DNA from 4 places in the Furfurilactobacillus rossiae genome. Region 2 is predicted to be linked to each of the others. Evidence: predicted binding sites of a transcription regulator. Region 2 holds the regulator's gene; each other region holds the start of a gene.
What was found. The regulator Rex, encoded in region 2, represses fermentation and respiration genes when NADH is low (regulators of the CRP and FNR family bind a similar motif). The targets are predictions, from matches to a motif close to TTGTGAANTANTTCACAA.
Positions count from the first base shown of each region.

Region 1: the regulator Rex is predicted to act here: its motif matches at 6,398-6,415, upstream of LROSL1_RS01100 (FAD-binding protein).
Region 3: the regulator Rex is predicted to act here: its motif matches at 6,155-6,172, upstream of adhE (bifunctional acetaldehyde-CoA/alcohol dehydrogenase).
Region 4: the regulator Rex is predicted to act here: its motif matches at 2,537-2,554, upstream of LROSL1_RS01265 (shikimate dehydrogenase).

Region 1 is NZ_CP040586.1:217,795-225,948, reverse strand. Features, by position in the region: gene LROSL1_RS01130 (ABC transporter permease) at 1-1,202, shown strand, start outside; gene lpdD (prenylated flavin chaperone LpdD) at 1,802-2,227, opposite strand; gene LROSL1_RS01120 (UbiX family flavin prenyltransferase) at 2,224-2,793, opposite strand; gene LROSL1_RS01115 (UbiD family decarboxylase) at 2,839-4,314, opposite strand; gene LROSL1_RS01110 (LysR family transcriptional regulator) at 4,439-5,344, shown strand; gene LROSL1_RS01105 (LysR family transcriptional regulator) at 5,341-6,267, opposite strand; gene LROSL1_RS01100 (FAD-binding protein) at 6,437-8,154, shown strand, end outside.
Region 2 is NZ_CP040586.1:2,112,427-2,120,580, reverse strand. Features, by position in the region: gene tsaB (tRNA (adenosine(37)-N6)-threonylcarbamoyltransferase complex dimerization subunit type 1 TsaB) at 238-960, shown strand; gene rimI (ribosomal protein S18-alanine N-acetyltransferase) at 944-1,552, shown strand; gene rimI (ribosomal protein S18-alanine N-acetyltransferase) at 1,545-2,006, shown strand; gene tsaD (tRNA (adenosine(37)-N6)-threonylcarbamoyltransferase complex transferase subunit TsaD) at 2,301-3,341, shown strand; gene LROSL1_RS10245 (ABC-F family ATP-binding cassette domain-containing protein) at 3,434-5,392, opposite strand; gene LROSL1_RS10240 (redox-sensing transcriptional repressor Rex) at 5,761-6,423, shown strand; gene groES (co-chaperone GroES) at 6,671-6,955, shown strand; gene groL (chaperonin GroEL) at 7,026-8,154, shown strand, end outside.
Region 3 is NZ_CP040586.1:2,417,336-2,425,489, forward strand. Features, by position in the region: gene LROSL1_RS11700 (CPBP family intramembrane glutamic endopeptidase) at 1-349, opposite strand, end outside; gene LROSL1_RS11705 (hypothetical protein) at 758-1,345, opposite strand; gene LROSL1_RS11710 (coenzyme F420-0:L-glutamate ligase) at 1,475-2,200, opposite strand; gene LROSL1_RS11715 (CPBP family intramembrane glutamic endopeptidase) at 2,268-2,942, opposite strand; gene adhE (bifunctional acetaldehyde-CoA/alcohol dehydrogenase) at 3,487-6,123, opposite strand; gene LROSL1_RS11725 (DNA/RNA non-specific endonuclease) at 6,514-7,350, opposite strand; gene LROSL1_RS11730 (DUF1836 domain-containing protein) at 7,676-8,154, opposite strand, start outside.
Region 4 is NZ_CP040586.1:256,682-264,835, forward strand. Features, by position in the region: gene LROSL1_RS01255 (MFS transporter) at 172-1,395, shown strand; gene LROSL1_RS01260 (LysR family transcriptional regulator) at 1,526-2,446, opposite strand; gene LROSL1_RS01265 (shikimate dehydrogenase) at 2,598-3,488, shown strand; gene LROSL1_RS01270 (MFS transporter) at 3,503-4,747, shown strand; gene aroD (type I 3-dehydroquinate dehydratase) at 4,728-5,489, shown strand; gene LROSL1_RS01280 (FAD:protein FMN transferase) at 5,589-6,524, shown strand; gene LROSL1_RS01285 (FAD-dependent oxidoreductase) at 6,543-8,154, shown strand, end outside.

The DNA of each region.
Region 1 (8,154 bases), 870 kb from region 2:
AAGTTATTCGCAAGAACATCAAGTCGCCTGCCTATCTGTTTTCACTATTCTTTCCAGTATTAATCATTGCGGCCATCGCGTTGTTTGCGTTTATCACTAATAAGACCAATCAGACGCCAACCATTGCCATCACCAGCAATAACGTGGCTTTGCGTAACGCATTGGTGGAATCACCCACACATGGCGATTATCGAGTGAATAAAGCCGTTCCCTCTGAACAAGTTGCTGAAAAACGGCTGAGTCACGAAAAAATCGATGGCTACCTCAATGTCACTGTGACCGGTCAAACGGTTAGTGCCGTTTACCGACAACGTACCAATGGTAATTCGCTAGACAGTGACACGCTCAAAAATAATTTGAATACATTAAAACTGCGACAGGCCGCCCAGCAACTGGGATTGACTGCCAAACAATTACAACAACTGTTTGCCCCCGCTTCGTATAAAACACAAAACGTCGCCTATCAAAATGGGGTCGTTCGCCGTCAAAAATCCAACCAACAAGGGGCTAACTTGGTCGTCGCGTTTGTCGTCACCTTTTTGATCTACATGTTTATCGCGATGTACACCAGTATGATTGCCCAGGAAACGGCTACCGAAAAAGGCTCTCACATCATGGAAATATTGGTCAGCAGTGTCAGTCCGGTGACACAATTCTTTGGCAAGGTGACTGGCATGCTAGCGCTGATCGTCCTGCAGGTCATCATTACCGGAATTGCCGGTTTGATTGGGATGCAATACTTCAATCACAATATCAGCTTTTTAGGTGACTTTTCCTTTAGTCAGATTCAACCGGGGATGGTGAGTGTGCTAGTTGCCTACTTTGTTCTCGGTGTCATGTTGTACACCGTTATTGCGGCAATGCTAGGTTCCATGGTCACACGCCAAGAAGAAGTCAGCCAAGCGTTGTCACCGTTAACGACGGTGGGGATGCTGGCGTACGTGGCCTCCTTTATCGCAGTGAACAGCAACAGCCTACTCATTCGAATCGGTTCTTATGTACCGTTCCTCTCCCAAAGCCTGATGCCCGTTCGTTACGCAGTTGGTAACGCCGCACTTTCAGAAGTTTGGGCAAGCGTCGCAATTGCCGCCATTGCGCTGGTCCTCATGACTTGGGTTGCCTGCCGCGTATACCAGCAGCACGTGTTAGATTACAGCAATCGCAAGCATTGGTACCAGTTTGGTCGCAAACGTCGTGCATAGTTTTTCCACTAAAAATAGGATTTGATTGTCATGATATACGGCAGTCAAATCCTGTTTTTAATGTTATCGAATTTTGAAGATATTACGTTTGTTGAATTATTCCGCTTCCGGTTGTCAGTTTATGAAACCTACTGCGTGGACCGACCCAAGCCATAAACCGTCTTGTGTCTCGACTTGAAGCCGCAAAACCACCGTCTTCAAGCTCGTCCGTGCTGTAAATTCGGCACAAATCACCGAATTAACACCACTTTCGCAGTTAGTTTCAACACTGACCCCTCCAGCTCACATTGTACTTAACTCACACCGATTCGGCAATCGATGCATCATTCGACACTAACCTTGACTAAAATTTGCTAGCTCATATTCATCATTCAGCTTAAATATTGTAAAAAAATGACAGTTATTCGTTATGTAAGTGAAGCGGAGTGGGGACAGAGTTTCGTGGTAGCTATACTTAGTGGCGATAGGCCACTTAGTATAGCTGGACGACTTCTGAGATCGGGTTATGAGCTCAGAATCGAGACCCAAGACCGTCTTGTGGGCTTGGGTCGGTCCCATGAAACGGCCGTCCCCACTCCGCGGAACGCTGAGCATAACTCTTATTGAGGTTTTTCATCATCGGAATAATAAACTGGTGCGGATGCCGAAATCGTTTGTTGTTGAAGCCACGTTTTGATTTGAACACCCAGGTCATCGCCCATCGGTATCGCTGCGTCAATCTGAGCTTGCGAAATATGATCCACATGAATACCAGACGTGATCGTACAACTACCCGGTAAAACGGCTTGAATTGCCTTAGCGACTTGTTCCCCAACGACATTATCCTTGTGAAACCGACCGTCATGGCTGGGAAACTTAACTGTTTGCATGTCTGTAGTCGCCGTCAATGTTGTGACATCACCAATATGTGGATGGTCACCACCAGTTACTACAATCAGCGCATCCTTGCCAATTAAACGTACGTCGGCTTGGATAGTATAGTCTTGCCGAGTCGTTTGAAACGTCCGGCTATCGTTTTGCATCATTTAGCCATCCCTTCCCAGCGTTGATCAACATTATTTGCAATGTGTAATGCATCCAGTAACTTCATGGTCTGATGATCAATCAAATCCTGAATGGTTTGGGGATGATTATAAAAGGCTGGGATTGGCGGAATCATCTGAACACCGAGACGTGCCAGCTTCGTCATGTTTTCAAGGTGAATCGCACTTAACGGCGTTTCACGTGGAACGATGATCAGTTTGCGTTGCTCCTTCATTGTGACATCAGCCGCCCGTGCAATCAGATTATCTCCATATCCAACAGCGATACCCGCAATCGTCTTCATGCTTGCCGGTACAATAACCATGCCATCATGCAAAAATGAACCGCTTGCGATAGCTGCACCTTGATCATTAATGTTATACGTATAGTCTGCCAAATTTTGCACCTCGCTGAGTGATAAATCTGTTTCCAATTCCAGGTTTTTCTTAGCCCAGGTACTCATGACGAGGTGTGTTTCAACATCTGCGTACTGCTTCAATGCCTTGAGCAAGGCAATTGCGTAAATCGTTCCGGATGCGCCAGTAATTCCAATCACAATGCGTTTCATTTTTGCCTCCTTCTGTCGTTTGCAACCTCTGTTGATAGTTAGTAATTACTTCAAGTACTTCTGCCAGTCTTTGACTTCTTTAAATTGAGCCCGGACAAACTGATCCTTCATATCGTACGGCACTGTTCCGTCCAAAATCATCTTGGAGGACATCCCCGTGATACGAATAGACTTCGGATCATACTGTGGTCGTTCAGATGGATCAAGTGGATGATTACGCATCCCTGGTAACACAACGATGTCCTGATCAGCCTGAAAGCGCGTATTCAAAGTCCAAATCACGTCATTCATGTCAAAGATATCGACATCTTCATCGACTAAAATAACCGTCTTCAATTCTTTAAACGCAGAAAACGCGAGTAAGGCCGCCTGCCGCTGAATCCCCTCATCAGCTTCATTATCCTTATGAATCTGCATGATTGTCATCAACTTACCGCCACCTGCAGGCGGATTATAAACGTTTAAGACTTTCCCTGGAATCGCACGGTCAGTCAGCGACAAAATGCTGGCTTCTGTTGGCACACCTGCCAAGTTCACATGTTCTTCACTTGGACCAATAACCGTTTGCATAATCGGGTGATCTTTACGATGAGTCACCGCTTTAACCTTGATGACCTGCACTGCTGGATTAGCGTCACCATCGTACCCAGGAAATTCAGGCATGGCTTTGCCAGTATGCGTATTAATATCTTCCTGCATCCGTTCGTTTGGCATGATGTAGCCCTCGATTGTGAATTCAGAACGCGCAATCGCCTTTTCATCAACACTGACGCCATCAACTAACTGAACAGGTTCTTGGCGAATCGCCCCCGCCACGCCCAGCTCATTATAGCCAAGTGGTGTAGTCGGTGGTTCAAACGTTGCCCCTAATGTAATCGCTGGATCCAACCCGATATTAATGGTAACCGGCATTGGCTTGTTGGCTTTTTCATATTCATCTGCAAACGCACCAATGTGCCGGCCACCGGGCATAATGAAAATACCGATAGTGTCTTCATCCTCCAGTACCATCCGATGAATTGTAACGTCACTCATGGTCTTATCCATATTTGAACCGTAGACGAGTCCAATCGTGATGTACGGTCCTGCGTCATACTCGGTGTTTGTCGGTGCAGCAATTAACTTACGAATATCAAAACCATCCTCGTCTGACCGATGAATTACCTCATGGGCCGGTGCCCGATCTTCATCCACCATAACCGGTGCCACAGGATTTTCGACCGAATCGTTCAAACATTGACCCAATGTTTGATAATCGTGATGAAACATCAATCCAGTCCGTTTGCGACTGGCAAGTAGCCCAATTAGAACGCGCGTATCTGTGAATCCCTTGACGTTATTAAACATCATTGCTGGACCTTCTTGAGTTGGCCGCATCACGGTACCACCCGCGCCAATGTAGCGATAAACACCAGACAACTCTGCGTTAGGATCAACCAGCTCATCTGTTTCATGATACTGGCCCGGTTCATTTTTCAGTTCGTTTAATACTTTTCTCAAATCATATGGTTCGTTTGCCATTACGATCGCTCCCTTCGCACGTTTCAACCTTGCTTTACAATGATCAGCTTACGTTGGAAACACGTTGTGAACAAATCGCGTTTGTTGTATTGTTATTCCTAAATGGAATAGAAAGGAAAATAGCATGACAATCGATGATTTACGAGCATTCATTGCGACCTACGAAGCCCAAAGTGTGTCTAACGCTGCCGTCAGTTTGCAAATGACCCAGTCAGCCCTCTCCAAACGTTTGAAAGGTATCCAACAGGAAGTCGACGCAGAACTAATAAGTACGACCAATCGTCGAAGCCTCCAAATCACGGAAAGTGGTGAAACTTTTTACCGCTACGCTCAGCAATTGCTCAGTCAGTACAACGAAATGCGTGAGGCAGTCACTTCAGTCGAAGACTTGCGACGCGGCAGCATCCGCATCGGCAGTGTCCCGATCATGTCTCAATATGGACTCATGCAAGCCCTAACCAATTTTATGCAGGATTATCCAAACGTCAGTGTCCAACTTCAGGAAACTGAAGGACAACGCATCGTTTCAGCACTGCAATCACAACTATTGGATGCCATCATTATTCGTGATTTAAATACGGCCTACCTTCAGCATCATCACTTAAGTCAGGTCAATCTACTCGACGATGAGTTAGTGGTCGTGTTGCCGGCGAACCATCCCCTCGCAAAAAAAGCGACGATTGCGCCTGCCGACTTAGCCGACAATGCGTTCACGTCACTCCCTCAGGGTTCCGGTGTTTACGAAACCCTTATTAAATTATGTCAGGCAGCTGGTTTCACCCCGTCGATTCATTTTGAAAGTACTCATATTGAAACTATTTTAAGCGTTGTCGCCAACTCCCAACAATGCACGCTACTGTTCAAAGAGTCCGTGCGCCCCTTTATGACTGATCAGCTAGTGATGCGGCCACTAACGACGCCTGTCACGAGTCACCTACAGTTTGTTTACGACCCTGATTGCCATAATGCCGCTGTTCAGCAACTATTGCATTATATTCAAAACGCTATCAAATCACACCCGCAACATTAAAGCTCGTATCCTTGTTTCATCAATACATCGGCTTTCTCAACACACGTTTGAATTAAAAACTTCAACGGTTCTGATGGTACTAATGCTTTTCGATAGGCGACGCTGAAATCTAAACTCATCATTTCCGGCGAAAACTCAAACACGTTAATGGGCAGATCTGTTGATAATTTCTTGGCACTATTCACATTAACGATAACGGCCCCTAATTGTTTTAATGCCAAACTGAAGGCAATCCGCGAGTCACTGACCTCCATTCGGTTGTTAACATGGATGCCGTTGTCGCGAAAAGCATGGTCTACTAGTTCTTGAAACCGTGATTCACCGCCAATACGAATGAAATTTTCACCATTTAGCCGGCTAATCGTTTCTGCAGTGGCCTGTCGCCAGAACCTGTCCTTGCGATAAAGCCGCGACGTAGCCGGCACCAGTAGTGCCAATTTCATGATGCCTAATGGTTTCGTCACCACCCGTGGATGATAAACTGTCTTGCCAATAAACATGTCCAACTGCCCATCTGGCAACATATTCTCTGCTCTGGAAGTGGTAACTTCCTGAATAGATACGTGCATCTGTGGAAAACGTTTGTAAAAATCAGGAAGTAGCTCGGTAAACCAACTGGCCGCTAACGGTTGATTAATGCCCAACGAGAGTGAACCATACTCAAACTTTCCTAAGCTTTCCATTTCAGTATCCATCGCTCGATGTAACTGTTGTTCCTGTTGCAAATACGACAGCAATCGCTCACCAGCATACGTTAAATGAATCGGCAATGTTCGGTCAACCAACTGAACGCCATACTCTTTTTCAGCCTCACCAATCTGTCGACTGACGTACGGCTGGCTCATGTATAGTCCTTGAGCAATCGCCGTCATCGTGTCATAACGGTTAACCGCCGCTAAAAAATCAACCAATCGTTTCTTCATCGTTGCTCACTTTCATAACTGTGTTTCGTTTATTTTATCATGATAAGTGCTAAATCATTACTGTTTTGTAATAGCCCACGTCTGATTTTGGCATTTCACTTTCAATATTATCGGTTAGATAATGTGGTTATTGTTAATAACTGCACAAGGATTTGAAAGGATGACATTGATGACTAACGCAACTTCATGGGACGCAACATATGACACGATTGTTCTCGGGTTTGGTGGAGCTGGTGCCACTGCCGCACGTTTTGCAGCCGATGCTGGTGCCAGAGTTTTGCTAACTGATGCTGCCCCAAACGGACATGAAGGTGGTAACACCCGTTATTCTGCCCAGCTTCTTGGTACTGGTGATGATTTTGACGGAGCTAAAAAATACTACAAAGCATTAACAGCACCGATGAAACTTGACGAAGAAATGATTGATACTTATGTCGACGGTATGGTCCACATGCGTGACTATGTCCGCAAATACCTCGGTGTTGAACCAATCAGTGCTAAGAAAGATTTAGCAAAGATTGCACCATTGCCTTTGGATAAAGCAGTGTTTGAATACCCGGAATATGAAGGTGTCCATTCATACGATTTCACAACAGTTCATAAAGGCATGTTCGACGCCGCACTTTGGCAAATTTTACGCCAAAAAGTTATGGACCGCGCTGATAAAATCGACGTTTGGCTTGAGTCACCAGCATTGCATTTGTTGCAAGATCCAGAAACCAAAATTGTTACAGGAGCACAAATCAAACGTCAAGGACACACATACAATATTCAAGCCAAGAATGGTGTCGTACTAGCTGTTGGCGGTTTTGAAAACAGCCAAAAAGATATTCAAGACTACTTAGGTGCCAGTCATCTTGGCGTACTAGGTACTTTGTACAACCGTGGTGATGGCTTACGTATGGCTGAGGAAGTCGGTGCCGATATGTGGCATATGAATAATTACGAAGCACTTGGTTTTCTCAGTGGTATGGCATTCAAGCCTAAACAAGGCGAACGGGCTCGATTGTTGCTTACACCTGGTGACAGCATGTTTTCCGGTAGTATTATTACTGTTGCAGATGATGGTAGCCGTTACTTTAAAGAAGATGAACCGAACCGTCACGGCCACATTTATGACCACGGCACATGGCGAATTCCACGGACCAACGTCCACCCATACCTAGTCTTTGACCAAGCTCAGTATAATCAATTTAAAGATGCAGAGAAACTGCCATACCCTGAATTTTTAGACGACCTCGAAAGCGCAAATTCTCTAGCGGTTTTAGCAGATAAGATCAATGTTGATCCTGAAATCTTATCCGCGACCATCAATGACTTTAATACGTTTGCCAAACAGGGCAGAGATTATGCATTCAATCGTGATCCTAAAACCATGCGACCATTTGATGACGGCCCATACTACGCCATTGAACTAACTCATGACGTGTTAAATACACAAGGTGGTCCACGTCGTAACGTCAATGCCGAGATTTTGGACGCCAATCAGCAACCAATTCCTCATTTGTACGGTGCTGGTGAACTGGGTGGCATTTCAGCTAACCAGTATCAAGGCGGCGGAAATCTTGCAGAATGTTTGATTTTCGGAAAAATTGCCGGTGAAAATGCGGCTAAACCAAAATCTGATAGTAGCGATACAACAGCCGCATCTGCAACTGATGCTTCTACTAGTGCTAGCCAAACCGAAAGTAAACCCACATTAACTGGTAGTAACGACCTAGTCTCTGACGAAACGCCTCAAGATATCAAAGTTGGTGCCAACCAATATCTTGGTAGCAGCTCAACCGGTATCGGTGGCAAGGTCGTCGTTCGCATCACTTATAATAGTGATCGCTTGCAGAATGTTGAGGTCGTGCAACAAAGCGAAACCGGTGAAGTTGGCGGCGA
Region 2 (8,154 bases):
GTTTGTGCAACGAAGTTTTTTTCGTGGTCAACTAAAAAAATAGTAATGTGACTAAGCACGTAGAAACACATAGGCTGTGCGTCATTTGTCCCTAGTTTTAGGCATATTAAGAGAAGCACAGGTAACAAGCTGTTGTTTGTGGAAAGATTGTGACATATCGGGAAGTTCACGCGCCCATGTTAGATGTGTTAATATTATTGCTGTCTATAGAACACTGAACGGAAAGTCAGGATTTACATGAAGGTTCTCGCGCTAGATACATCAAACCAGCCAATGAGTGTTGCACTATTGGTTGATCAAAAAGTTATTGCTAAAAAAACAACCGCTACGCAATTGGATCACAGTGTCCAACTGATGCCGACCATTACTGAATTGATGGCCGACCAGCAGTGGCAACCGGAGGACTTAGACCGCGTAGTTGTTGCCCAGGGTCCTGGTTCTTATACTGGGTTACGGATTGCTGTGACAACAGCGAAGACACTGGCGGCTACACTGCACATTCAGTTGGTTGGGGTGTCAAGTTTAGCTGTGTTGGCAGGCAGTGTTCAAACGGAAGGAACGTTTGTCAGTCCTATTTTTGATGCACGCAACACGCAACTGTATGCTGGTTTGTATCAAATTAAAGATGGCCAACCCGTCCCTGTTATCGCAGACCAACACACTAACATCCCGGATTGGACCGCGCAATTGAATGCAGCTGGTCATCCCGTAACGTTAATTGGTGAGTTGACGCGTTATCACGATGCTTTAGCAGATGCACTTGATGTTCCAGCTACGTTTACTGAAGGCAACGCTAATTTACCTGATGCTGGTGTGCTCGGGCAATTAGGTGCACCACTTAAAGCTATTGATGATATTGACTCTTTCGTGCCCCAATATTTACGTCTGTCGCCTGCTGAAGCTCAGTGGGCAGCAGCTCATCCAGGAGAAGACCACAAAAATTATGTTGAAGAAGTATAAGCAGGCATTTCAAAAATGGTACCGGCGTCACTTTGCCAGTGAGGTTCGGCAACAGCAGGCTGAAGATCTGGACATCAAGAATCATCGGTTGATGATTCGCGATACTCAGTACTTTTTGGGTCGGGCACAATTTCCAGATGTTCCGGAAATTGTAGGCGTTGAACGAGCAGTTTATGATGGCAAGACACCTTGGGATGCACAAGCGTTTGCAAACGAGCTTAAACGAAAACAGGATCGGCTATACTTGGTAATTCGTAAGAATGATCAGTTGATTGCATTTGCTGGGTGTTCGTTTGATATCCAGCGGAAGGATGCGCATATCACAAATATTGCCGTATTACCAGATTGGCAGGGTGATGGGCTTGGCGAATTCTTAATGCGTGCCTTGATTCGAAAGGCGCGACATATGGGGATGCGCCAGGTTACCTTGGAGGTTCGGATCAGTAATAAGCGGGCGCAAAATTTGTATCATAAGCTTGGTTTCCGTCAAACGGGAATTAAACGAGGCTATTATTTCGGCGATCATGAAGATGCCGTTGATATGATGGTTCCTTTAATCAAGGCCACAACAAGTGAGACCAATAATGGATAAACAAGTTATCTGTGAACCGTTTCATCCGTCAAGTCCGCAACGTGGAGCTGCTTTGATTGAAGCATTAGGTGAGGAAGCGTATCCAACTGGTGCGCCGTGGTCTGAACCAGTGATTGAAGAGAATATGCAGGCACCGACCAGTGTATACTGGTTAATTCGAGTAGCGGGCCAGCCTGTGGGCTTTCTTAGCGGAACCAAGGTCATCGATCAATTGGAACTAACTAATTTGGGTATCGTAGGATCATGGCAAGGTCATGGTCTTGGTAAGCAATTATTGACGACTTGGTTGAAACGATATGAAGCGGGAACAGTGGTGACCTTAGAAGTTCGGGTTCATAACGAGGCTGCGTTGGGTTTGTATGAGAGCCTCGACTTTCATAAACTGATGCGCCGTCCTGACTATTACGACCGTCCCGTCGAAGATGCCTGGATTATGCAAAAAAAGATAGAGTGATGCCGAAGCTCGGGAAGGTCCGAGCAACAACGTAAAGGTGGCAGCATGCAAGCGTGCTTTGCTTGTGGGATGACAGCTTTGGGTTGTGCACAGGGCCTTGAGCGACAGGTGCACGTTTTAAAAGAGTGATGCCTAACTTCGGTTGAATCCGAGCAATAAGAAACAACACGGGGTATTCGGTGGTTTTCCGAATGCTTTGGGTTGTAGCTTATGCACAGGATTCAGAAGTCAGGTGCACGTTTAAGAAGAGTGATGCCGAAGCTCGGGAAGGTCCGAGCCAAAAAGGAGAAAACAGTGACAGAAGCACGGGAATTGATTTTAGCCTTTGAAACAAGTTGTGATGAAACGAGTGTTGCTGTTGTAGAAAATGGCGAGCACATTTTAAGTAACTTTGTCGCAACACAGATTAAGAGTCACCAACGATTTGGTGGTGTCGTGCCGGAAGTGGCCAGTCGCCATCATATCGAGGAAATTACCATTGGCATTCGCAAGGCTTTGACAGAAGCAGATGTAACGCCTGAAGAATTAACGGCTGTTGCCGTTACCTACGGACCAGGTTTAGTCGGATCGTTACTAATTGGTGTGACTGCTGCTAAGACGTTTGCCTTCGCACATCATTTACCGTTAGTGCCCGTTAACCATATGGCGGGTCACATTTACGCGGCCCGTTACGTTGAACCCTTGACGTTTCCATCGCTCGGGTTATTAGTGTCTGGCGGTCATACGCAGATCGTGTTGATGAAGGCAGCGGGGGAATTCGAAATTATTGGCGACACTCGTGATGATGCTGCTGGTGAAGCCTTTGATAAGGTGGGCCGCGTGCTGGGAATTCCCTATCCTGCGGGTAAGGAAATTGATCGGCTAGCCCACGAAGGCCACGATACGTTTAATTTTCCACGGGCGATGATCCACGAAGCTAACTACGATTTTAGCTTTAGTGGCCTTAAGAGTGCGTTTATTAATACGGTTCATAATGCAGACCAGCGTGGCGAACAGTTGGATCGTGCAGACTTAGCTGCAAGCTTTCAGGCTAGCGTGGTGGACGTTTTGGTCACTAAGGTATTATCTGCTCTAGAACGATACCAAGTTAAACAGCTTGTGTTGGCTGGCGGTGTTGCGGCAAATCATGGTCTTCGAGACGCTTTGAAGGCCAAGATGGCACGCTTTGCACCACAAACGAAGCTTGTCGCTGCACCACTGGCATTATGTGGTGATAACGCGGCAATGATTGGGGCGGCTGCGCATATTGCTTATGCTAAAGGCGATCGTGCTGATATGAGTCTCAATGCAGATCCGAGCTTGGAGTTTCCTTGGCTAACTGGCGTTGAAGCATAAAGTGCAAATATAGGTACAACTGAAAACGGGATCACATCAATGCGGCTAATGGCCGGTTAGATGTGATCCCGTTTTCAATTGCATATTTAAAGTCACTGTAGGTGGTGATCATTATTATAGGCTTCCAACGCCTCACCAGCTGCTGCCCACTTTTCTGACAGGCTGTCGCTTTGAGCATCTAGATTGTCCAACTGATGTTGCAGGTCCGTTAACTTGCCGATGTCACTGGCATTTTCAGGCGCCTGCATCGCCCCAGTAATTGTATGACTTTGTTGGTCAAGGTCGTCAATTTGTGCTTCCAACTCATCGACAGCGCGTTGCAACTTTCTTTGCTCGCGTTGTTCAGCTTTATTAGCGGCATAATTTGATACACTGGCAGTTGCTGAGCCATTAGATTCAGTCTCATGATGCTCGACATCAACAGACGCTGACCGCTTAGCGAGTTCGGCCTGATAATCATCGTAATCGCCTTCAAACCACTGTGTACCTGAGGCAGACAATTCAACGATTTCTGTGGCGACTTGGTTGATGAAATAACGGTCATGAGAAACGAATAAAACGGTTCCCATGAAATTGTTAAGCGCTTCTTCCAGTACTTCTCGTGAATCGATATCTAAATGGTTAGTCGGTTCATCAAGAATTAAAAAGTTGTCATGATCAAGCGACAATTTAGTTAGTGACAAACGGGCACGTTCGCCGCCGCTTAAATTATGAACGGGCTTAGCAACGTCATCACCAGTAAAGAGAAAACTGCCGAGTAGGGTGCGCACATCCCGTTCAGGCATAGTCGGATGCTCGTCCCATACTTCGTTTAAAACAGTTTTCTCATCATGAAGCACAGCCTGTTCCTGATCATAGTAGCCAATCGTAACACTGCCACCAATCTTAACCGTGCCCGCCAACAAGGGGAGCTGATGAAGAATTGATTTTAGGAGGGTTGATTTTCCAACCCCGTTTGGTCCGATAATGCCCACAACATGCTGTTTGACAACGTGAAAGTTTACGTTAGTTGCCAGTGGATGATCGGATTCATAGCCAATGCTGACGTTGTCGACATTGAGGACTTCCTTGCCACTTTCGCTATCAGGTGTGAAACGAATCCGGATGGATTGATCATCATCTTTAGGCGCTTCCAAACGGTCCATCTTCTCCAATTGCTTGCGCCGTGACTGAGCCCGTTTAGTGGTGGAGGCGCGAACAATGTTGCGATTGACGAAATCCTCAAGCGCATTGATTTGTGTTTGTTGTTTTTCAAACGCCCGTTGTTCGGTTTTGATTCGTTCGGCCTTTTGCGTTAAGTAGGCGGAGTAATTGCCGTGGTAGTGGGTCAGGGTGTGCTGATTCATGTCAAACACATCCTGCACCACGTGATCGAGAAAGTAACGATCATGTGAAACAATCAAGACAGCACCAGGATAACCTTTCAAGTAGTCTTCCAACCATGATAATGTTTCAATATCCAGGTGGTTAGTAGGTTCATCCAAAATGAGTAAATCGGGCTGTTGTAGCAAGTACTTTGCGAGTGCAAGTTGTGTTTTTTGACCACCCGAAAAGCTCATGACATTGCGTTGAAAAGTGGATTCATCAAAGTGAAAAGCGTGTAAAACGCCGCGAATTGAGGCTTGGTAGCCGTAACCGTTGTTTGCCTCAAAATCGTGTTGCGTTTGGTCGTAAGCATTTAGCAAACGTTTGTAAGCGTCACTTTGATGATCAGCAGTGGGATCGGCAATTTGCTGTTCCAATTCGCGCAGTTGTCGTTCTTGTTGCTGCTGGGTGGCAAAAACCGTCAGCATTTCATCCCACACAGTGTTGTCTGAATCGAGTCCGGCATCTTGTGGCAAATATCCGATGGTCATGCCTTTGGCAACCGATATCGTACCTTCGTCGGGATCATTAATACCAGCGATAATCTTAAGCAAGGTGGACTTGCCGGCGCCATTTCGACCAACCAGCCCCACGCGGCCGTGGTCTTCAATTGTCATGGAAACATGTTCAAACAATGTGTCCGCACCAAAACGGCGGGCGACCTGTTGAACCTGAAGAACTAACATATGCGTACTCCTTCATTTGAATTAGTTAAACACTATTTTAGCATGTTCGGTGCGGCGACACTATGTTGAGCTGGCAGTGAGCAGAAAACACACATTTGAAATGGTCAGAAGTGCCACAGATTGTGAAGAATGATATTTTCGTCGTTGTGATTAAGCTAACAAGACCGCCTGTTTTACCTTTTTTGAAACAGGTATAAAAGCTTCTGTAGTTGCTAGTTTTACCCCGGCATTTTACGAAATGCCCTTGCCAGTTTGTGAAATGCCCGAAGACTGGTATGAAATATGCTTCACAATAACCGTCCTTATGCTATAATTTACGTATAGTTTATTTTCACAAACAAATGTAGGATTAAAAGGAGTGAACCGCTGTGGCTGAACAACGAATTCCACGCGCGACAGCAAAAAGGCTGCCGATTTATTACCGTTACTTAAATATTTTACTGGATGCGGATAAAACGCGCGTTTCGTCCACTGAGCTGTCTGAGGCTGTTAAAGTCGATTCAGCGACGATTCGCCGTGATTTCTCTTACTTTGGCGCATTGGGCAAACGTGGTTATGGGTACGATGTGCCTAAACTGATCGAATTCTTTAAAAAGATTCTCAATCAGGATCAATTGACTAATGTCGCATTGGTCGGGGTTGGTAATCTTGGGCATGCGTTGCTCAACTTTAATTTTCATCAAAACAGTAATGTTCGAATCAGTGCTGCGTTTGATGTTAATGACAATATCGTCAACACGGTTCAAAGTGGTGTCCCGATTTATCCGTTGTCAGAAATGGGTAAACAATTGCGTGATCAACAGATCGCCATTGCAATTATTACGGTGCCAGAAAACACGGCGCAAGAGGTCACTGATGAACTGGCAAAGGCCGATGTACGTGGAATCTTGAACTTTACGCCACGACGGTTGTCTGTTCCTGATACCATTCGGGTTCAAAATGTTGATTTGACCAATGAGCTTCAAACCTTAATTTATTTTATTGATAATTATGGTGAGTTGTTAGGCGGGAACGAAAAGTCTCAGGATTAATTAGAAAACTGAATTATTGCTTCTTGAATAGGCGTTTGGGTGTTAGTCAGACAAAAATGGTTTGACTGATTCTCCAAACGCCTTTTGTGATGCGGTTTCTAAGACAGCTGACAAACTTTTTGACTAAGTTTGACCAAAACACTTGCATTCATAAACGGGCATGGTTATTATAGAGCATGTTGTTAGCACTTAACGTGTAAGAGTGCTAAAAGCATTCAATTTCAACGAAATTATTGGAGGGATTAACGTGTTAAAACCATTAGGAGATCGCGTTATTTTACAGGCTGCTGAAGAAGAAGAACAAACTGTTGGCGGCATTGTGCTTGCCAGCAACGCTCAAGAAAAGCCAACCACTGGGAAGGTTATCTCAGTTGGTGAAGGCCGCGTCTTAGACAATGGTACAAAGGTTGCACCATCTGTTAAGGAAGGCGACACCGTTATGTTTGATAAGTACGCCGGCACAGCAGTATCGTACGAGGGCAATGATTACCTCGTTCTCCATGAAAAAGACATTGTCGCAGTTGTGGACTAGTTAAAGTTTACAGTACGTTTGAACAATAAAAGAAAATCACAATAAATTACAGTTGAGGTGGAAATTCACAATGGCTAAAGATTTAAAGTTTTCTGAAGATGCCCGCAGCGCAATGCTTGCCGGTGTTGATAAATTAGCAAACACAGTTAAAACGACCCTTGGACCTAAAGGCCGCAACGTTGTTTTGGAACAAAGTTATGGTTCACCTACCATCACTAACGATGGTGTCACAATTGCCAAAGCGGTTGAATTGTCAGACCACTTTGAAAATATGGGTGCTAAGCTAGTTGCTGAAGTTGCTTCCAAGACCAACGACATCGCTGGTGATGGCACAACGACTGCTACTGTTTTAACCCAATCCATCGTTAACGAAGGGATGAAGAACGTTACCGCTGGTGCTAACCCTGTTGGTATCCGGACTGGGATTGAAAAAGCAACGTCTGCCGCTGTCGATGCTTTGCACAAGATGAGCCACGATGTTAAGACTAAGTCTGATATTGCACAAATTGCGTCAATTTCAGCCGCTGATCCAGAAGTTGGTAAGTTAATTGCTGACGCTATGGAAAAGGTTGGTAACGATGGTGTTATTACCATTGAAGAATCCAAGGGAATTGAAACAACTTCTGATGTCGTTGAAGGGATGCAGTTTGACCGTGGATACATGAGTCAATACATGGTTACTGACAATGACAAGATGGAAGCTGACTTGGACAACCCTTACATCTTGATTACAGATAAGAAGATTGCCAACATTCAAGACATTTTGCCATTGTTGCAATCTGTTGTTGAACAAGGCCGTGCATTACTTATCATTGCTGATGATATTACTGGTGAAGCTTTACCAACGCTTGTTTTGAACAAGATGCGTGGGACATTCAATGTTGTTGCTGTTAAGGCACCTGGTTTTGGTGACCGTCGTAAGGCACAACTTGAAGATATTGCTGCTTTGACAGGTGGTACTGTTATCACTGATGACCTTGGTCTGAACCTGAAGGACACAACTGTTGATCAGTTGGGTCAAGCTGGTAAGATCACGATCACTAAGGACAACACAACCATTGTTGAAGGTGCTGGCGACAAGGCTGCTGTTGACGAACGTGTTGCAAACATCAAGTCTGAATTAGAAGCAACAACTTCTGACTTCGACAAGGAAAAGTTGCAAGAACGTTTGGCTAAGTTATCAGGCGGTGTTGCACGGA
Region 3 (8,154 bases), 300 kb from region 2:
TCTGATTCTCCGACGACTTGCTGTGAATCAGTCCTTCTGCCACGATCAACGCAATCAGTGCGATCACCATCAAACAAAGCACCAGCCATTTGTGACGACGGGTAGGTTGTTGATCAAAATAACGCGGTTCACGGTTAGCTAATCCATTTTTATAGGCTCTCCATAACGCCCAGAACACTAGAACACTTAATATTGTGGTAATTACGCCCAACGTGATTTGAGCAGTTACACTCGTCAATTTTAGCACGCTGGGTAGTTGTGAAGGCGTTGCCGCCACTTGTTCAAGCAGGAACAGGCCAAACATTGCGCCGGCTCCCATTAGATATCTTCTGATACGGTCTGCTGTCATTTATCGTCACCACTTTTAATCCATTTATTAGGCATATCATAGGCAGTATGTTGCGATGAGTGCAAGGAAAACTGCCTTGACTAATTTTTATATTAGCAAACGTAAACACGCTGGCCTCTCAAAAAACTGAGAAGTCAGCGTGTTTTTTATCATACTGTTTGAAGTTGTACAAACTTTACTACCGCCTGCGGTTGTCAATATTGAAACGCTACCGTGGGATTGATTCGAGCCTGTTGAACCACAGTCTCTCATTTCGCCATGAAGCCGCAACCCACGTCTTCATGACCGTCCGTGCTGTAAATTCGGGAAAACGCCGAATCAACAGCACCTTCACAACTTGGTTTCAATATTGACGCCCTTCGGCTAATCTTCACTAGAAAGGCCATCTACGAATTTTTTTATATTCAATTAGCCGTTTTCTCTTACGTTGTATAACGCTAACTGGCTTACACTATCGCCGGATTGCTGTGCCTCCGTCAATGCCGTTCTCAACAAACGCGTCGGAACGTACGACGATGACGTCGTTGGCTCATAATCGATTTTATAAGCCTTAGCAGTTCCTGAGGACGTTACGGGAGCGACCCAAATACGATAATGACTTCCTGCGCGTAAGCCATCAAAACGAACCATATTTTGTTCTGATGTACCAGACAATGCTGCACTAGACAATCTTAAGGTGATCGGGGCTGACCATCCTGCCGGTGCCTGTCCACTTGCTAAGCCAGACGGCAAGTCAGTCGGCGTTTTTGTCAGCGTGTAGTTGCTAACTGTTTCTGTGCTGATCTTTTTGGCAGGTGCTTTTTTAGGTGTCGTTTTTTTAGTTGAACTCTGTGAAGCCGATTTTGATGAATCTTTCTTGGATGTTGCCTTTGTTGAACTTGACTGCACTTGGCTAGTGGCTGGCCTCGACTCTGCCACCGGTTTAACGGTCAGAGCGCCGACACCAATTGCTGCCAAAGCAACGATTAAAATATAGATATAATTGCGGGGCCGCATAAAAACCTCCTCAGGGGGTTGCTGCTTAAGAACAGAACAATAACTTTAATGCATAATTATCGCCTCAAACGGAAACGGTGTCAAATTTGCACAGTTTGCGCGCAATTTTGCCAAATTCAGAAAATACGGTCAATTGAGTGCGTCAGTAATCTTCGCATTAGTATCAAACTGATATTTTAGACCACTTACTATCGCGACTGGAATACCTGCATCACGCTGTCCCATCTCCAATCCAGCTGCAGCAGCAACCATATCACACAATGTTTCTACGGCGGGTTTTGTTAACATATCTTTGGGACTCGTGGTTTCTCTTAACGGTTTTAATCCATAAACACCAATAGCGATTTGTGTTGCACCCTTTTTGTCAGGTCGTCCATCGCTATCCGTAATGACAACAGAAACGGGCACACCAAACGCCGTCGTGAGTGTCAATGCAATTTTTTGCGCGGAAATATCAGGAAATTCCGGTAGCAAGATGGCCTTTTCATCATCAATTTTATCTACACCTGCACTGGTTAAAAACAATCCGTTGGGTATTTGACCACCAATAAAATTATTTGTCACAGTTAATCGTTCAGCGGTTGTGTCACCCGTTTCGTTTATCATAAGTTGGATTAAGCGAGCATCTTTACGTGGAATCCGTTGATGAATCTTCTGTGCGTCAATCAAGGGCGCAACATTTTTTAACATGATCTCTCTATTTTCAGTAATCGATACAATTTTAGAAGCAACGCAGAAGACGTCATGCTGTTTAACAATAATTTGGTTTTCATGGACTGCTTTTACAATGAGCCGACCAATATTATCTTCGACTCGAACTTGACCTATATCTTTTAAACCAATTACTTCCACCACATTACCGTCCTCCTCAGGCTGTGTTCATTCAATTTCAATATTAAAAAATTCATTGAAAAGACGATAACTAATAAAAGAGAGCAACTAAATTATTTAGCATGTGCAGCGCGATGCTAAATTTAACATTCTTAGTTGTCACATATGTCGTGGCAAAAAGCATCCCCATTACGGTGTAGACCCACATCCCTGGTGAAAACAGTGACGTGTGAACACTGGCAAAAAATAAGCCGTTGGTAATAATGCCTAAACCTCTTATCCATGGGTTGTCCATTCCTTTGAAAAAGAACACAAAAAATAGTCGTCGAAAAAGCAGCTCCTCAATTATTGGTGCTAAAACGACTACACCGTATATATTGAGAATTGGAAATTCCGTAATAGCCTTAACAACCATTTTCTGGTTTTCTGATTCAGGTGTCTTTATAAAATGTTGTACGATAATGAATACGATCAAGATCAGGACCATTATCCCAAACATCAACCATTTATGATTGCGAGTAGGTTGACGTTCAATATATGCATTACCGTAATATCGTCGTGCATCGTCGATCGTATACAATTCCAGCCAAACAAATAAAATTGAAGTAATCGTCACCAAAACAATAAACAGCCATTGGTAATCTCTAGATTCCGATACACCTATTAATTCAGGCATGTGTACTGGAAGCTGTGACGTTTGATACAAAAATAGCATCACCCAAATGGTGATAATACCAATGACATAACGACTAATTCTTGCTTTCATAAATAACACCTGCCTTATATCATCATTTATAATCTTTTTAATTATTTTACAACGAATGCAGTGTTTACACATGAAATGGCACTCAATGAAGTTTGAACAGGATTCTTTGTAGATGATAAAGGTGAAAGTACGAAATCGTTTATTTAATATTGTTGCTGTACTGATCATTACCCTCAGACTAATGAAAGCCTCTGTTTGCTTAAATTTTGCACTTAAGTCCACATGTACATCGCAATCTGAGCTGAAGGGCGTCAAACATGAATGCAAGTCGTGAACGTGGCGTTAATCAGGCGGCTTTTATGCCGGATTTACGCCACAGGACGGTCGTGAAGACGCGAACTTCGGCTTCACGACGAGGTGAAAGACGGTGAACCTCCGGCTTGAACCGGTCCCACGGCGGCGTTCATGTTTGACAACCGCAAACGTCAGCTTAACCATTAACTGACCCCCTGCATTAACAAAATGAGTACAGCAAAAAGTCGCTACCAATCTTTCATCGGTAACGACTTTTTCAAACTTCATTTATTTCAAAGAATACTGAATCTTAGTAAGCACCGCGAGTCTTAGTTTCAACACCCTTACCGTCGTAATCCTCTTCCAAGATTTCCTTCAATTCAGAAATCAGAGGTTCCTTAGGGTTGGCAGTTGTACATTGATCTTCGTAAGCCAATTCTGCTAATTTGTCGACAGTTGCATCGAAATGCTTCTTGTCCACGCCGTTAGCCTTCAAGCTCAATTCAACACCGACACTGTGTGCCAAGTCGATAAATGCTTGAACCAAAGCTTCAACTAATTCTTCAGTTGTGTCACCCTTCAAACCAAGGTAACGAGCAGCTTCAGCGTAGTCTTCGTCAGCACGGTAGTATTCGTACTTAGGCCACATAGCCAACTTAGTAGGCATCTGGGCGTTGTAACGAATCGTGTGTGGCAAAGTGATGGCGATACATAGACCATGAGCTAAGCCGAATTCCCCACCAAGTTTGTGGGCAACAGAGTGGTTAACACCCAAGAATGCGTTGGCAAAGGCCATACCAGCTAAGGTTGAAGCATTGTGCATTTCTTCCTTGGCGTGAGCGTCACCGTTGTATGAAGCGGTCAAGTTGTTGTAAACCAACTTCAATGCTTGTAATGACCATGGCTTTGTGTAGTCTGAGGCCAAGCTTGAAACGTATGATTCAATGGCGTGACAGAAGACATCCAACCCAGAGTAAGCAATCGTCCGCTTTGGCACAGTCATGATGAACTGAGGGTCCACAATGGCAACATCTGGTGTCAAAGCGTAGTCAGCCAATGGGTACTTAACGTGAGTCTTGGAGTCAGTAATAACAGCGAATGGTGTTACTTCTGAACCAGTACCTGAAGTTGTTGGGATAGCAACGAACTTAGCCTTGTTAGGCTTTTCAAACGTGTATGTCCGCTTACGGATATCCAAGTACTTCTGCTTAGCACCGAAGAAGTCTGCATCTGGATGCTCGTAGAACATCCACATGTTCTTAGCGGCATCAAGTGGCGAACCACCACCGATGGCGACAATCGTGTCAGGCTTGAATTCGTTCATCAAACGAACACCGCGGTCAACCGTGTCTGTTGATGGGTCTGGTTCAACCTGGTCAAAGACTTCGATTTGAATACTTGCGGCATTTGGACGTTTGCGAAGACGATCGCGGACGATGTCAACGTAGCCGTTCTTAACCATTGAAGGTGAAGCAACAACGAAGACTTTTTCGACACCTTCCATATCAGTTAAGTAACGAACAGAGTTCTTTTCAAAGTAAACTTTACTTGGAATCTTAATCCATTGCATGTTATTTCTCCGTTTGGCAATCGTTTTAACGTTGATTAAATCAAATGATGAAACGTTGTGCGAAACGGCGTTCTTACCCCATGAACCAGTTCCTAAGGTCAAGGAAGGAATCATGTTGTTGTAGATGTTACCAATCCCACCAACGGCGGAAGGTGTGTTAATCAAGACACGGCTAGCCTTCATGCGAATACCGAATTCGTTCATCAAATCTTGATCTTCACTTTGGAGACCGGCTGTATGGCCAAGACCACCAAAGTCTAGTAATTCTTCACAAGTCTTCAAAGCTGCTTCACGTGTTGCTGCCTTGTAAACGGACAGAACTGGTGATAATTTTTCAGCTGACAATGGGTAATCAGGACCAACACCATCGATTTCAGCTAACAGCACTTTAGTGTCTTCTGGGACTTTGATACCAGCTAACTTAGCAATTTCGAATGCTGACTTACCAGCGATAGGTCCTTTAACACCGTGCGTAACTGGGTTAAACATTGCATCGGCCAACTTCTTCTGGTCAGCTTTCTTGATTACAACTGAGCCCAAACGTTTGAATTCAGCCATTACATCATCGTAAATGTCAGCATCGATAACAGCTGAGTTTTCAGAAGCACAAACCATCCCGTTATCAAACGTCTTAGATAAAGTAATGTCGTTAACGGCACGTTTGATGTTAGCAGACTTTTCAACGTAGACAGGACCGTTACCAGGTCCAACACCTAAGGCAGGCTTACCAGTTGAGTAAGCAGCCTTAACCATGCCAGGACCACCAGTAGCTAACGTTGAGGCAATGCCATCGTTGTTAATCAACAGGTTCGTTGCTTCAATAGATGGTGTTTCGATCCATTGGATCATGCCCTCAGGGGCACCAGCGGCAATCGCAGCATCGCGGACAACCTTACCAGCTGCCACACAAGATTTTTGTGCTTGTGGGTGGAAAGCAAAGATGATTGGGTTCCGTGTCTTAACGGCAATTTCTGCTTTGAAGACAACCGTTGAAGTTGGGTTAGTAACTGGTGTGATACCAGCAATAACACCAAGTGGTTCAGCAACTTCAGTGATTTCTTCAACATCATCTTCACGGATGATGCCAACAGTCTTGTCATCCTTGATCTTGTGCCAAATATTTTCTGAGGCAAAAATGTTTTTAATTGCTTTATCTTCAACAACACCACGGCCTGTTTCTTCAACAGCTAGCTTAGCTAGTTCCATGTGTTGGTCCAAGGCAGCCATGGCCATTTCGTGCACGATGTGGTCAATGCGTTTTTGGTCAAAGTCGTCCATTTTGGCTAATGCTTCATGGCCTTTGTCGACTAACTTCTGAATCGTTTCTGCGATATCAGTTGTGTCTTTTTCAGCCTTCTTATCAGTTTTAACAACCATTGTTTGATTTCCTCCATCAATTTAAAGGTTATTGTTACCTCTTTCACAATTAGTATCATATCACCATGTAAAAACTTTGCAAGTCCTTTTGCTCACAAATTAACAAATAAAATTATGGTAAGCGTTTACATCTTTATTATCAAGGGATTTAGTCCCGTAACATTTTTTCTAATAGCACTTTTTTAAATTTTAAAAGCCATTGTGAATATTTAAACTAGTTATCAAATTCATGTGCGGTACTGCGCTAACTTACATAAATATTGCCGCAGTAGTCGTAAAACATAAATAGTCGCCGTAAAAATCTTAACGATCTTTACGGCGACTATTTATCTCATAACGAATACGATTTACTTCTGAACGGGGCTAGCAAAACAAGGTTCACATTTTAAACTAATATTCTGATGATTCATCTGGTGTCGGCACATCCATCCCTCGATCTACCTTAGAACGACCAGTTGCGTAATCAAACTGAAAATCAGGCTGCACGTTGAAAATGTAAACATTAAAATTCAAACTGCCATCCGTTGAAATCGCCTGTAAATGGACGCCATTAGCCATCTCGTTATCTCCTTGAAAAATGGCCTGGGCCTGATAAATAACCTTCTTATTATCACGCAGTGCGTTGCGCACCTTGCTTTCGTAAATCGTTTGTAGCGTTTGATTGCTAAAAGCCGTTTGGGTGAACAAGTTCTTTGGATTGTTCTGATCGCCCGATTCATTGTTTGGACTGTACTCGCCATCCTGATCGATTCCGCCTGATAGTGAATAGGCAATCAAATGACCGCGATTAATAATGGCTTGACCGTTGACCATCTTTTGATGCCAGCCTGAGGGTTGGACATATTGTCGAACCCTCAGCGAATCGTTAGCCACGTTGCGGGACTCTAAATAGGCTGTGTTAGCCGTTGACGTCCGGTTTTCATTATCCAGTGCACTGTAAATCACATGATTACGTTGCCAATCATTCTTGTTTAGCGTACTGCGATTATGGTTGACTGCAACCACCGCAGGTTTACCCGACGCATAAGTTAGCTTCGCTAAAGCAGCAGCATCCGTAGCTTGAGTACTTCCCTGCTCGGATGTTTGTTCATGACTGGATTGAGTCGTCTGTTGTTGACTTTGATTGACTGGCCCGCTGGCCTGACGACTCAACGTAAACGCCCCAAAGACAATTGCGACAACTACAGCCGCTACTACAGCATATATTACATTCTGGCGATTTCGCATGTTTTCTCCCCGTCTAGTTTAGTTATCTTTGTATTTTATTCTACCTAATAAATGGAATTGACGGGATACATTGTGCAAAAAAGTCTGAAACATAACTGCCCACCTCTTGTTTTCACAAAATGTCAGCAGGTAGTTTCAGCAAGCAGTTTCAGCAAGCAATTTTTCTTCAGCCACAAAAGGTCTTGCAGATGAAAAATTGCTCTAAACGCGAGACATCACACTGACTTTTGCTCATCCAACACAAATAAAACGTTCATGGGAAATCACCCACAAACGCGTTATTTGTGTTACCTGAGAAAACCGAAACGTGTTATGTCCCGCTCTCCTATTTCTGTTCAACTGGCTTGGGCTTCACGATCTCTTTCGTGAGTGCCAGTAACTTCTCTGACTTCATCTTATCTAATACTGCATTAACTGCGATCTTCATCATTTGATCATTCAAATTGGTCGCCGCGTCCGTGCTCAGCGTGCCCTGCAGACCGGCCAGCATAAGGTCAATAAACGTATCATATGCGCGCTTTGGGAATAAGCTTGTAGTAACTTGATCCATCCCCTGGCGAATTGTATCCATCGAATACGTTGGTTTTAGCAAACCTATCAACAAAATATCTGCCACCTGCATCACCTGATACTTCTTCTTGACCGGTGCCAAAATAATGTTGTGTTTAACGTAATTATTGATCATTGCCGGTGTCACCGAATCAACATCCAGTGGCCCCAAGGTGTCATTAACATAAGCGACAACTTGATCCATATAGAGATCAAACTTTGGTAGCTCATCCCACTTAGGTAGTTTAACCTCCG
Region 4 (8,154 bases), 910 kb from region 2:
TTGGTTTGATGATACTTGGAAACAAAGGAAAAGGGGGAGAATCATACTTGGCTTGCTTCTCAAAGGATTGTTATTTCATGAGTGGCATACTAAAATGGCATTATGTGAAAACGCTTACATGTATACTTTGTTACTCAATTCAAATCCAACAAGGTATAGGTGCAGTTAATGATGAAGGACAGTATACGTGTTAAAACGACGCTAAGTCTGTATCTGAACTATCTGGTTCACGGGATGGCTATTGTTATCTTGGCTCAAAATATGACGGCCCTAGGTCATCAATGGAAAGTTCCAGATGCCGGTGTAGCCATGGTCATTTCTTCACTAGGCATCGGCAGACTGCTAGTGTTGTATATTTCTGGTTTTCTTTCTGACCGTATTGGACGTAAATTTTTTGTCCAGCTAGGCATTTTAACGTACATTCCCTTTTTTATTGGCATTATATTTAGTACCACAACAACCCAGGCTTATTTTTGGGGGATTTTGGCAGGAATGGCAAATTCATTTTTAGATTCCGGCACATATCCTGCCCTAATGGAATTTTTTCCTAAATCTCAAGCGACGGCCAACATTCTAATTAAGGCGTTCGCATCCATCGGCGAACTCATTTTACCGTTACTAGTTGCTGGGTTGGAACAAGATCAATTATGGTATGGATGGTCGTTTGTTATTTGTGCTGTAATTCTGAGCATTAATTTTATTTATCTATCTTTCCGTGAGTTTCCACAAATGACGACAGGTGATGACAAATTACCACAGGCCAAGTATGTGGCCAGTAACGTTGAGTCAGCCCATCATTCTAAGCCGAGTACTAAACGAATTATGTTGGGCGTCATTCTAACTTTGTTTGGCTACGTCTCCATGGCAACTTTCTATTTAATCAGCCAGTGGTTAACCAAATATGGTGAAGTGGTTAGTCATTTGGGAATGGTTCATGCACGGTTTTTAGTCAGCCTGTATAGTATTGGTTCAATAATTGGCGTGCTTCTCATGGCAGTTATTGTAGATCGTGTTGTTAGTTCATTATGGGTGATGATAGGTGATACTGTTGTTTCATTGGTTGTACTTGTGTTAATGGCATCCGTTCCGCAAGAATTGGTAATGAATGCTTGCTCTTTTATCATTGGAGTTTCTGCAGCAGGTGGTGTTATGCAAATTGGACTAACAGTAATGAGTGACATGTTTCCTGCCGCTAAGGGTACTGTAACGGGCATATATTATACTGCTAGCGGGCTTGCGTCATTCACGATTCCGTTGGTTACAGGAATCATTTCTAAAAGTAGTATTCATGGCATTATGTGGTTTGATGTCCTGATTGCTATAATTGGTGTGGCCTGCACGGTAAGTGTTGCAATATTCAGCCGACAGTTAAATATTGAATATAAAGTCCAATGAAAATGAATAAGAATTCAACTAATTAATCTTTATACAAAGTGACCGTGTTCTCAAAATTTGAGAGAGCGGTCATTTTAATTCGGATTTTGAACCAGAGAAAATACGTTTTAACACAAGTTTTGGTAATTAATCATTCATAGCCGTTTATGTCGGAAGCACAGTATCGCATTAAAAATTCTTTAAAGCGGGTGACTGAAGGTGCCATGAATTGATTGATTTTTGTGACCAGATATAACTGGTGTGCTACATAATTATCAGTCAGATGGATTAACTTAACGTGTTCTTGTTTTAGTTGAGGCAAATTCGGTACGAGTGCGATGCCAAAACCATGTTCAACGAATGAAACGATAGTGTAATCTTCTTCGACTTCATATTTTATTTTGGGCTCAATTCCGGAATGTTCCAAAATTTTATCGAGTAATGGTCGAAGCCCGCTACTTTGAGAATAAGCGATTAGCGAATATTTAGCGATATCACTAACAAAGACATTCTTTTTATGTGTCAGAGGATGGTGAATAGGGACTGCCAAAACGATTTCCTGCTTTACTAATGGTGTAAAAAGGAATTCTTTATTGGCGTCAGTGTCACCGAGTTTTTGAATGCGAGATGCTAAAACGAGATCTAGTTTGTCCTGACGTAAATCTTGTAATAGCTGATAGGAATTGCCTTGAGTAAGTGAGAAAGAGATATGAGCATTGGTATCCGAATGTTGAAAGGCGTTAATCGCCGAGGGTACCAATCCTTGACCAAGTGTATATGTGAACCCTAAATCAATATGGCCCGTATTTGCATCCATAAGCTGTTGAATTAACGTTTCACCTTGAGACAATTTGGCAAGACCGGCGTCTACGTAGGTTAGATAAGTTTTCCCAAAACGCGTGAGCCTAATGTTTCGTCCTTCGTGTTCAAACAGCGGAACACCTAATTCCTTTTCCAATCCACTGATGGCGTAACTTAAAGATGGCTGTGAAATTCCAAGGTGCTCAGCAGCAATAGCCATATGTTGAGTTCTGGCAAGTTCTTGAAAGAAAAGCAAGTGACGTAAATTCATGGGATCACCTCTTAGATGAATGATAGAAGAATTCTATTAATCGAACAAGATAACATTATTTATTTGTATGTTTGTAACCGCTAACATAACTAGTGAATTGAGTAACAAAGAAACCCAAATACTTAGGAACAAGAAAATAGGAGTGATTGAAATGACTGAACGTATTGATGGACACACAATTTTAATTGGCTTGATGGCTTATCCGATTCGTCACTCGATGTCGCCAACTATGCATAATAATGCTTTTGCAAAGTTAGGATTAAACTATGCATATTTGGCTTTTGAAGTCGACAACGACTCTCTACCGAGTGCCATTCAGTCGATTCGAACGTTGGATATGCGTGGTTCCAATATTTCAATGCCTAATAAGCAAAAGGTCATTCCATTGTTAGATAAATTGGATCCTGCCGCTGAGATGGTTGGTGCCGTTAACACAATTGTTAACGATCACGGAACATTAACTGGTTACACCACCGATGGTACAGGATTTATGCAATCATTGAAAGATGAAGGATTAGACATTCGTGGTCAGAAGATGACTTTGGCTGGCGCTGGGGGTGCAGGAACTGCTGTGGCAATTCAGGCTGCACTAGACGGTGTAAAAGAAATGTCGATTTTTAACATTCACGATGAATTCTGGGACAATGCTAAACGCAACGTGGACATTATTAATGAAAAGACTGATTGCAAGGCCACACTCCACTCTATTGAAGATAAAGATGACTTTAAGAAAGAAATTCAGGACGCAGCGATTTACTGTGATGCAACTGGTGTGGGGATGAAGCCTCTTGAAAATGAAACGTTGGTCACTGACCCAAACTGGTTCCGTAAAGATATGATTGTTTTTGATACTGTTTACGCACCGCGAACGACGAAATTGATGCAAGTAGCTGAACAAGCCGGTGTTGAGCATGTGTTTAACGGATTAGGAATGATGTTAGAACAAGGTGCAGAAGCCTTTAAACTATGGACGGGTGAAAGCATGCCCGTTGACTATATTCGCGACCTTCTCTTCAATGACGATAAAGTGGCTAGTAAATAGCAGGAGTACAGGTTATGAAAAATAAGTATATGCCGACTGCACTGAGCTTGTACTTAAACTACTTTGTGCATGGGATAGGTGTCATTATTTTGGCACAAAATATGGCTCAACTAGCACAACACTGGCACACGACCGCCGGCGGAGTTGCAGTAGTCATTTCTTCATTAGGAATTGGTCGATTATTAGTGCTACTTGTTTCGGGTGCATTATCGGATAAATTTGGTCGTAAACCATTTGTATTACTTGGTATTGCCACATATCTCTTATTCTTCGTTGGTATTGTGGCTAGTCCAAACATTACGATTGCGTATATCTTTGGTATTCTTGCCGGGATTGCTAACTCCTTCCTAGATTCGGGAACCTATCCAGCATTAATGGAAATGTTTCCAAAGGCGAAGGGAACAGCCAATGTAATTATCAAAGCGTTTATTTCTGCTGGTCAATTTATTTTGCCTTTGTTTGTCAGCTTTTTAATTGCGGGAAACATCTGGTATGGCTGGTCGTTCATGATCTGTATTGCAATTTTGGTGTTGAACGGTATTTTCCTGATTATTGCTGGTAAATTTCCAGTGGCCAATCAACTTCCAACGGATGTACAAGCAGATGATTTAACAGATGAAAAAGCTGAATCTAAAGGGAATTTGTGGTTTGATGGGACATTGTTTATTTTATACGGATACATTTCCCAAGCGACATTTTATTTAGTCAGTCAGTGGTTGAGTCAATATGGTCAAAAGATTGCTGGTATGGGTGAAACAAGTTCCCGAGCTTTGATTAGTTATTACAGTGTTGGTTCACTGGTCTGCGTTTTTGTCACTGCCGCATTGGCTAGAAAGGCTGTCAAAGAAATTCAGTTTTTGGGTGTATATACTTTAATCTCATTTTTATCATTACTAACTATGTATCTCGTTCCGAATGGATTAGTTTGTTCAATCATGTCTTTCGTAGTTGGTTTTTCTGCGGCTGGAGGCGTAATGCAACTAGGATTGACCGTTATGTCTACTTTCTTTCCTAAAGGGAAAGGAACCATCACTGGGGCCTTCTATACAGCTGGTTCCATTGCCTCGTTTACGATTCCACTGTTTACAGGGATGATGGCAAGCAATCTAGCAAATATTATCTTGTTTGATGTTTTCATCGCATTAGCCGGTTTCGTTGTTGCGGTGTTAATCACCATTCGTTACTATCATTTGTTTGGCAAAGAAGAAGTGGAAGCCTCGAAAGGAGAGACTAATCTTGATCAATCAAGCAACAGTTAAACTCAGAAACATCACTCTTGGTGTTGGTCGTCCGAAAATTGCGGTGCCGATTACCGGTAAAACAGCAGATGAAATTGGTGAACAGGCTCAGAAGATCGTCACGGTCAAACCAGATGTTGTGGAATGGCGAATTGATTATTTTGATGGTGTGTTGGATGCAGGGCAGTTAACCCAAACAGGTCAGCAATTGCGCCAAATTCTTGGTGACATTGCGTTGCTAACGACCTTCAGAACCAAAGGTGAAGGCGGCGAACTGGCATTGGCCGATGATGGTTATTTCAAGGTTTGCGAGACTGTTCTTCAAGGGCACTTTACCGATGCACTAGATATTGAACGTTTTCATGATGAAACAGCCGTGAAAGGATTAGTTGGCGAGGCCCATGAAGAAAATGTAGTCGTCATTATGAGCAATCATGACTTTGACAAAACACCAGCTGCTGATGAAATTCAGTCACGTTTAACAGGTATGGTTGAGCTCGGCGCTGATGTTGCCAAGATGGCAGTAATGCCTCATAACGCTAACGATGTTCTGACGTTATTAACGGCCACTACTAAAACTGCAGCGTCGGTAAATCAGCCGCTGATTACAATGTCGATGGGTGATTTGGGCAAAGTTTCTCGAATTGCGGGTGAAACTTTTGGCTCTGCATTAACGTTTGCAACAGTTGGTGCCGCTTCAGCACCAGGACAGATTCCACTACAGAATTTACGTCAAGAACTAGAAGATTTGAAGTTGAACTAGAAACAAGAATAGCATGACAGATGGGCCGACCAAATGACTGATTGTTGGTCGGTCCGTAGTTTATCATTGATCAGGCAGTGTGAGTCAGGAGGTATTGCGGTGTCGAACGAAGTGACTACAAAAAAGTACGTTTCTCAGTTTGAAATGTTTGGCACGGTGATTTCACTGACCTTATTCAAACGCGATCAGGCTGTAGTCGAGACCGTTTACGATTACTTACAGGATGCGGATCGGATATTTTCAGCTAATCGGGAGGATTCCTTGTTGATGAAGATTAACCGTCAAGCTGGTGTGCAACCAGTGCAAGTACCACGCCAGTTGTACGATCTGATCAAACGGGGTGTAGTGGCGAGTCGCAAATACCGTGACAGTTTTAATGTCTTGATCGGTCCACTTGTGAAACTATGGCGAATTGGTTTCGATGGACAGCGGTTGCCAGATCCAGCAGATATCAAGGCACGGTTGCAGCTTATCAAACCCGATGATGTTCTGTTGAATGATGAGCAGCAAACGGTTTATCTGAATAGGCGTGGAATGGAATTGGACCTGGGCGCGATTGCCAAAGGGTATTTTGCCGATCAAATTATGGATCTGTTGCAATCGAATGGTTTGAAAGCTGGCATTGTGAACCTTGGTGGTAACGTTCAATTGTTTGGCCGCAATCCGTTAACTTCGGATGGCCGGTGGCATGTGGGCATTCGCAATCCGCAACAACCAACGGGGCAACCGTTGACGACAATAAGTACGGTGGCAGAAAGTGTTGTGACTTCTGGTATTGATGAACGATACTTCATTGTTGACGGTTACAGATATCATCATATTCTTAGTCCGTTAACTGGTTATCCAATTGATAACGATCTTGCCTCTGTTAGCATCGTGACACCGGAATCTACATTGGCTGAAATCTTGACGACGGTCTGTTTCTTTGCAGGTAGTCGTCGTGGGCTCGAATTGGTTGATCATATGATAGATGTCGAAGCCGTTTTTGTTACCCGTCAGAATAAAATATTAATGTCTCGTGGTTTGGAAAGATAAGTAAAGGAAGAATCCATTATGAGCAATGAACAGCAAATTACCGGCCAGGCTAATGGTCACAACGGTATTATTAATTATGAAGTGGATGTTTCAAATGACCATATCGACGATTTTAAGGTGTTAAAGCATTCTGAAACGCCCGGTATTTTTAATCAGGTGGTTGACACACTTAAGCAAAATATTATTACTAACCAGTCATTTGATGTTGATACGATCAGTGGTGCGACCGTGATGACAAAAGCCCTATTAACATCGGCCAGGTCTGCGGTTAACGCGGCTGCTGTTAAGTTACATTCGGTTCCAACAAACACGGAGCATCAGGATGTTGAACTAACCGCAGACGTTGCCGTAATTGGTGGTGGTGAAGCCGGTTTGGTTGCCGCTAGTCGGGCACTCAGTTTGGGACACAAGGTGATTTTAGTCGAAAAAAACGGTTATCTTGGTGGCGCAACTATTCTTAATGGTTCTAACGTGACGGCCACTGGTTCAAAGGTTGCGGCGCGCATTTTCCCAGAACAGCAAGATTCACCGGAACAATTGTTCAATGATGTGACAAAAGAAAGTCGTAACACGAACTTGCCTGAGTTAACTAAATTAATGGTAAATAATATCGGTTCAGCAATCGATTTTGTCAGCGACTATGCGGATCTCGAGTACCAAAAAGCTCAAACACAAACGCCCGAGCACTCTGTGGAACGACAGATTGAGTTGCCGAGTGCTTCTAGTTTTGAATTCATAAAAAAGGTTCCAGCGGCATTTAAACAAAACGGTGGTCAAATACTTTTAGATGCCCGTGTTGAAAATATTTTGACCGATAATGATCGTGTAACTGGTCTTGTAGCAGAAGCTAAAAATAAAACGATTACTATTCACGCACAGGCTGTTGTTTTGGCCGCAGGTGGGTATGGTGCCAATCAGAAGATGCGTGGCACTGAAAGTGAAGGTATCGACTATTATGGCCCAATGACATCTACGGGGGATGCGTACAGCTTTAATGACAAACTGAGTTTGAAATCACACGATCTCGGTTGGTACAAAGTTTATCCACATGGTGTTGAAGTGGAGCCGGGGATTGCCAAACTGACAACGTACGCTTCAAAAAAAGCCACTGACATGGGCGCCATTTATGTGAATAACCGTGGTCAGCGGATCGTTAATGAATCAGACGTTTACGCCAAGTTCCGAGATGCTATTCTTGATCAGCCGGGCAAAGTTGCGTTTATGGTGATGGACGAACGCACTTGGAAAGAAGTTTATGCTTTGCTGGTGCTACATGATTTCACTGCGGCTGAGATTAAGGGCTACTTTGATAATCCAGACAAGAAGCCAGTGTTTGTTAAAGGCGGTCTACGTGAGGTTGCTCAGGCAGCTGGCATCAATTCTGATCAATTGGTTAAAACGGTTCAACACTATCAGGAACAGGCCAAAACGGGAGAAGACCCAGACTTTGGTCGTGATGCGCAGTACTTACATCAGTTTGACGGTGAAACATTCTACGTTGTTGAGCAACGTGATCGGTTTGCGACAACGCTTGGTGGTTATAGTATTGACCCGTCGACCATGCAACTTAAGAATACAGACGATCAGGATGTGACTGGTTATTATGCTGCGGGTGAAATTGTGGGCGGTG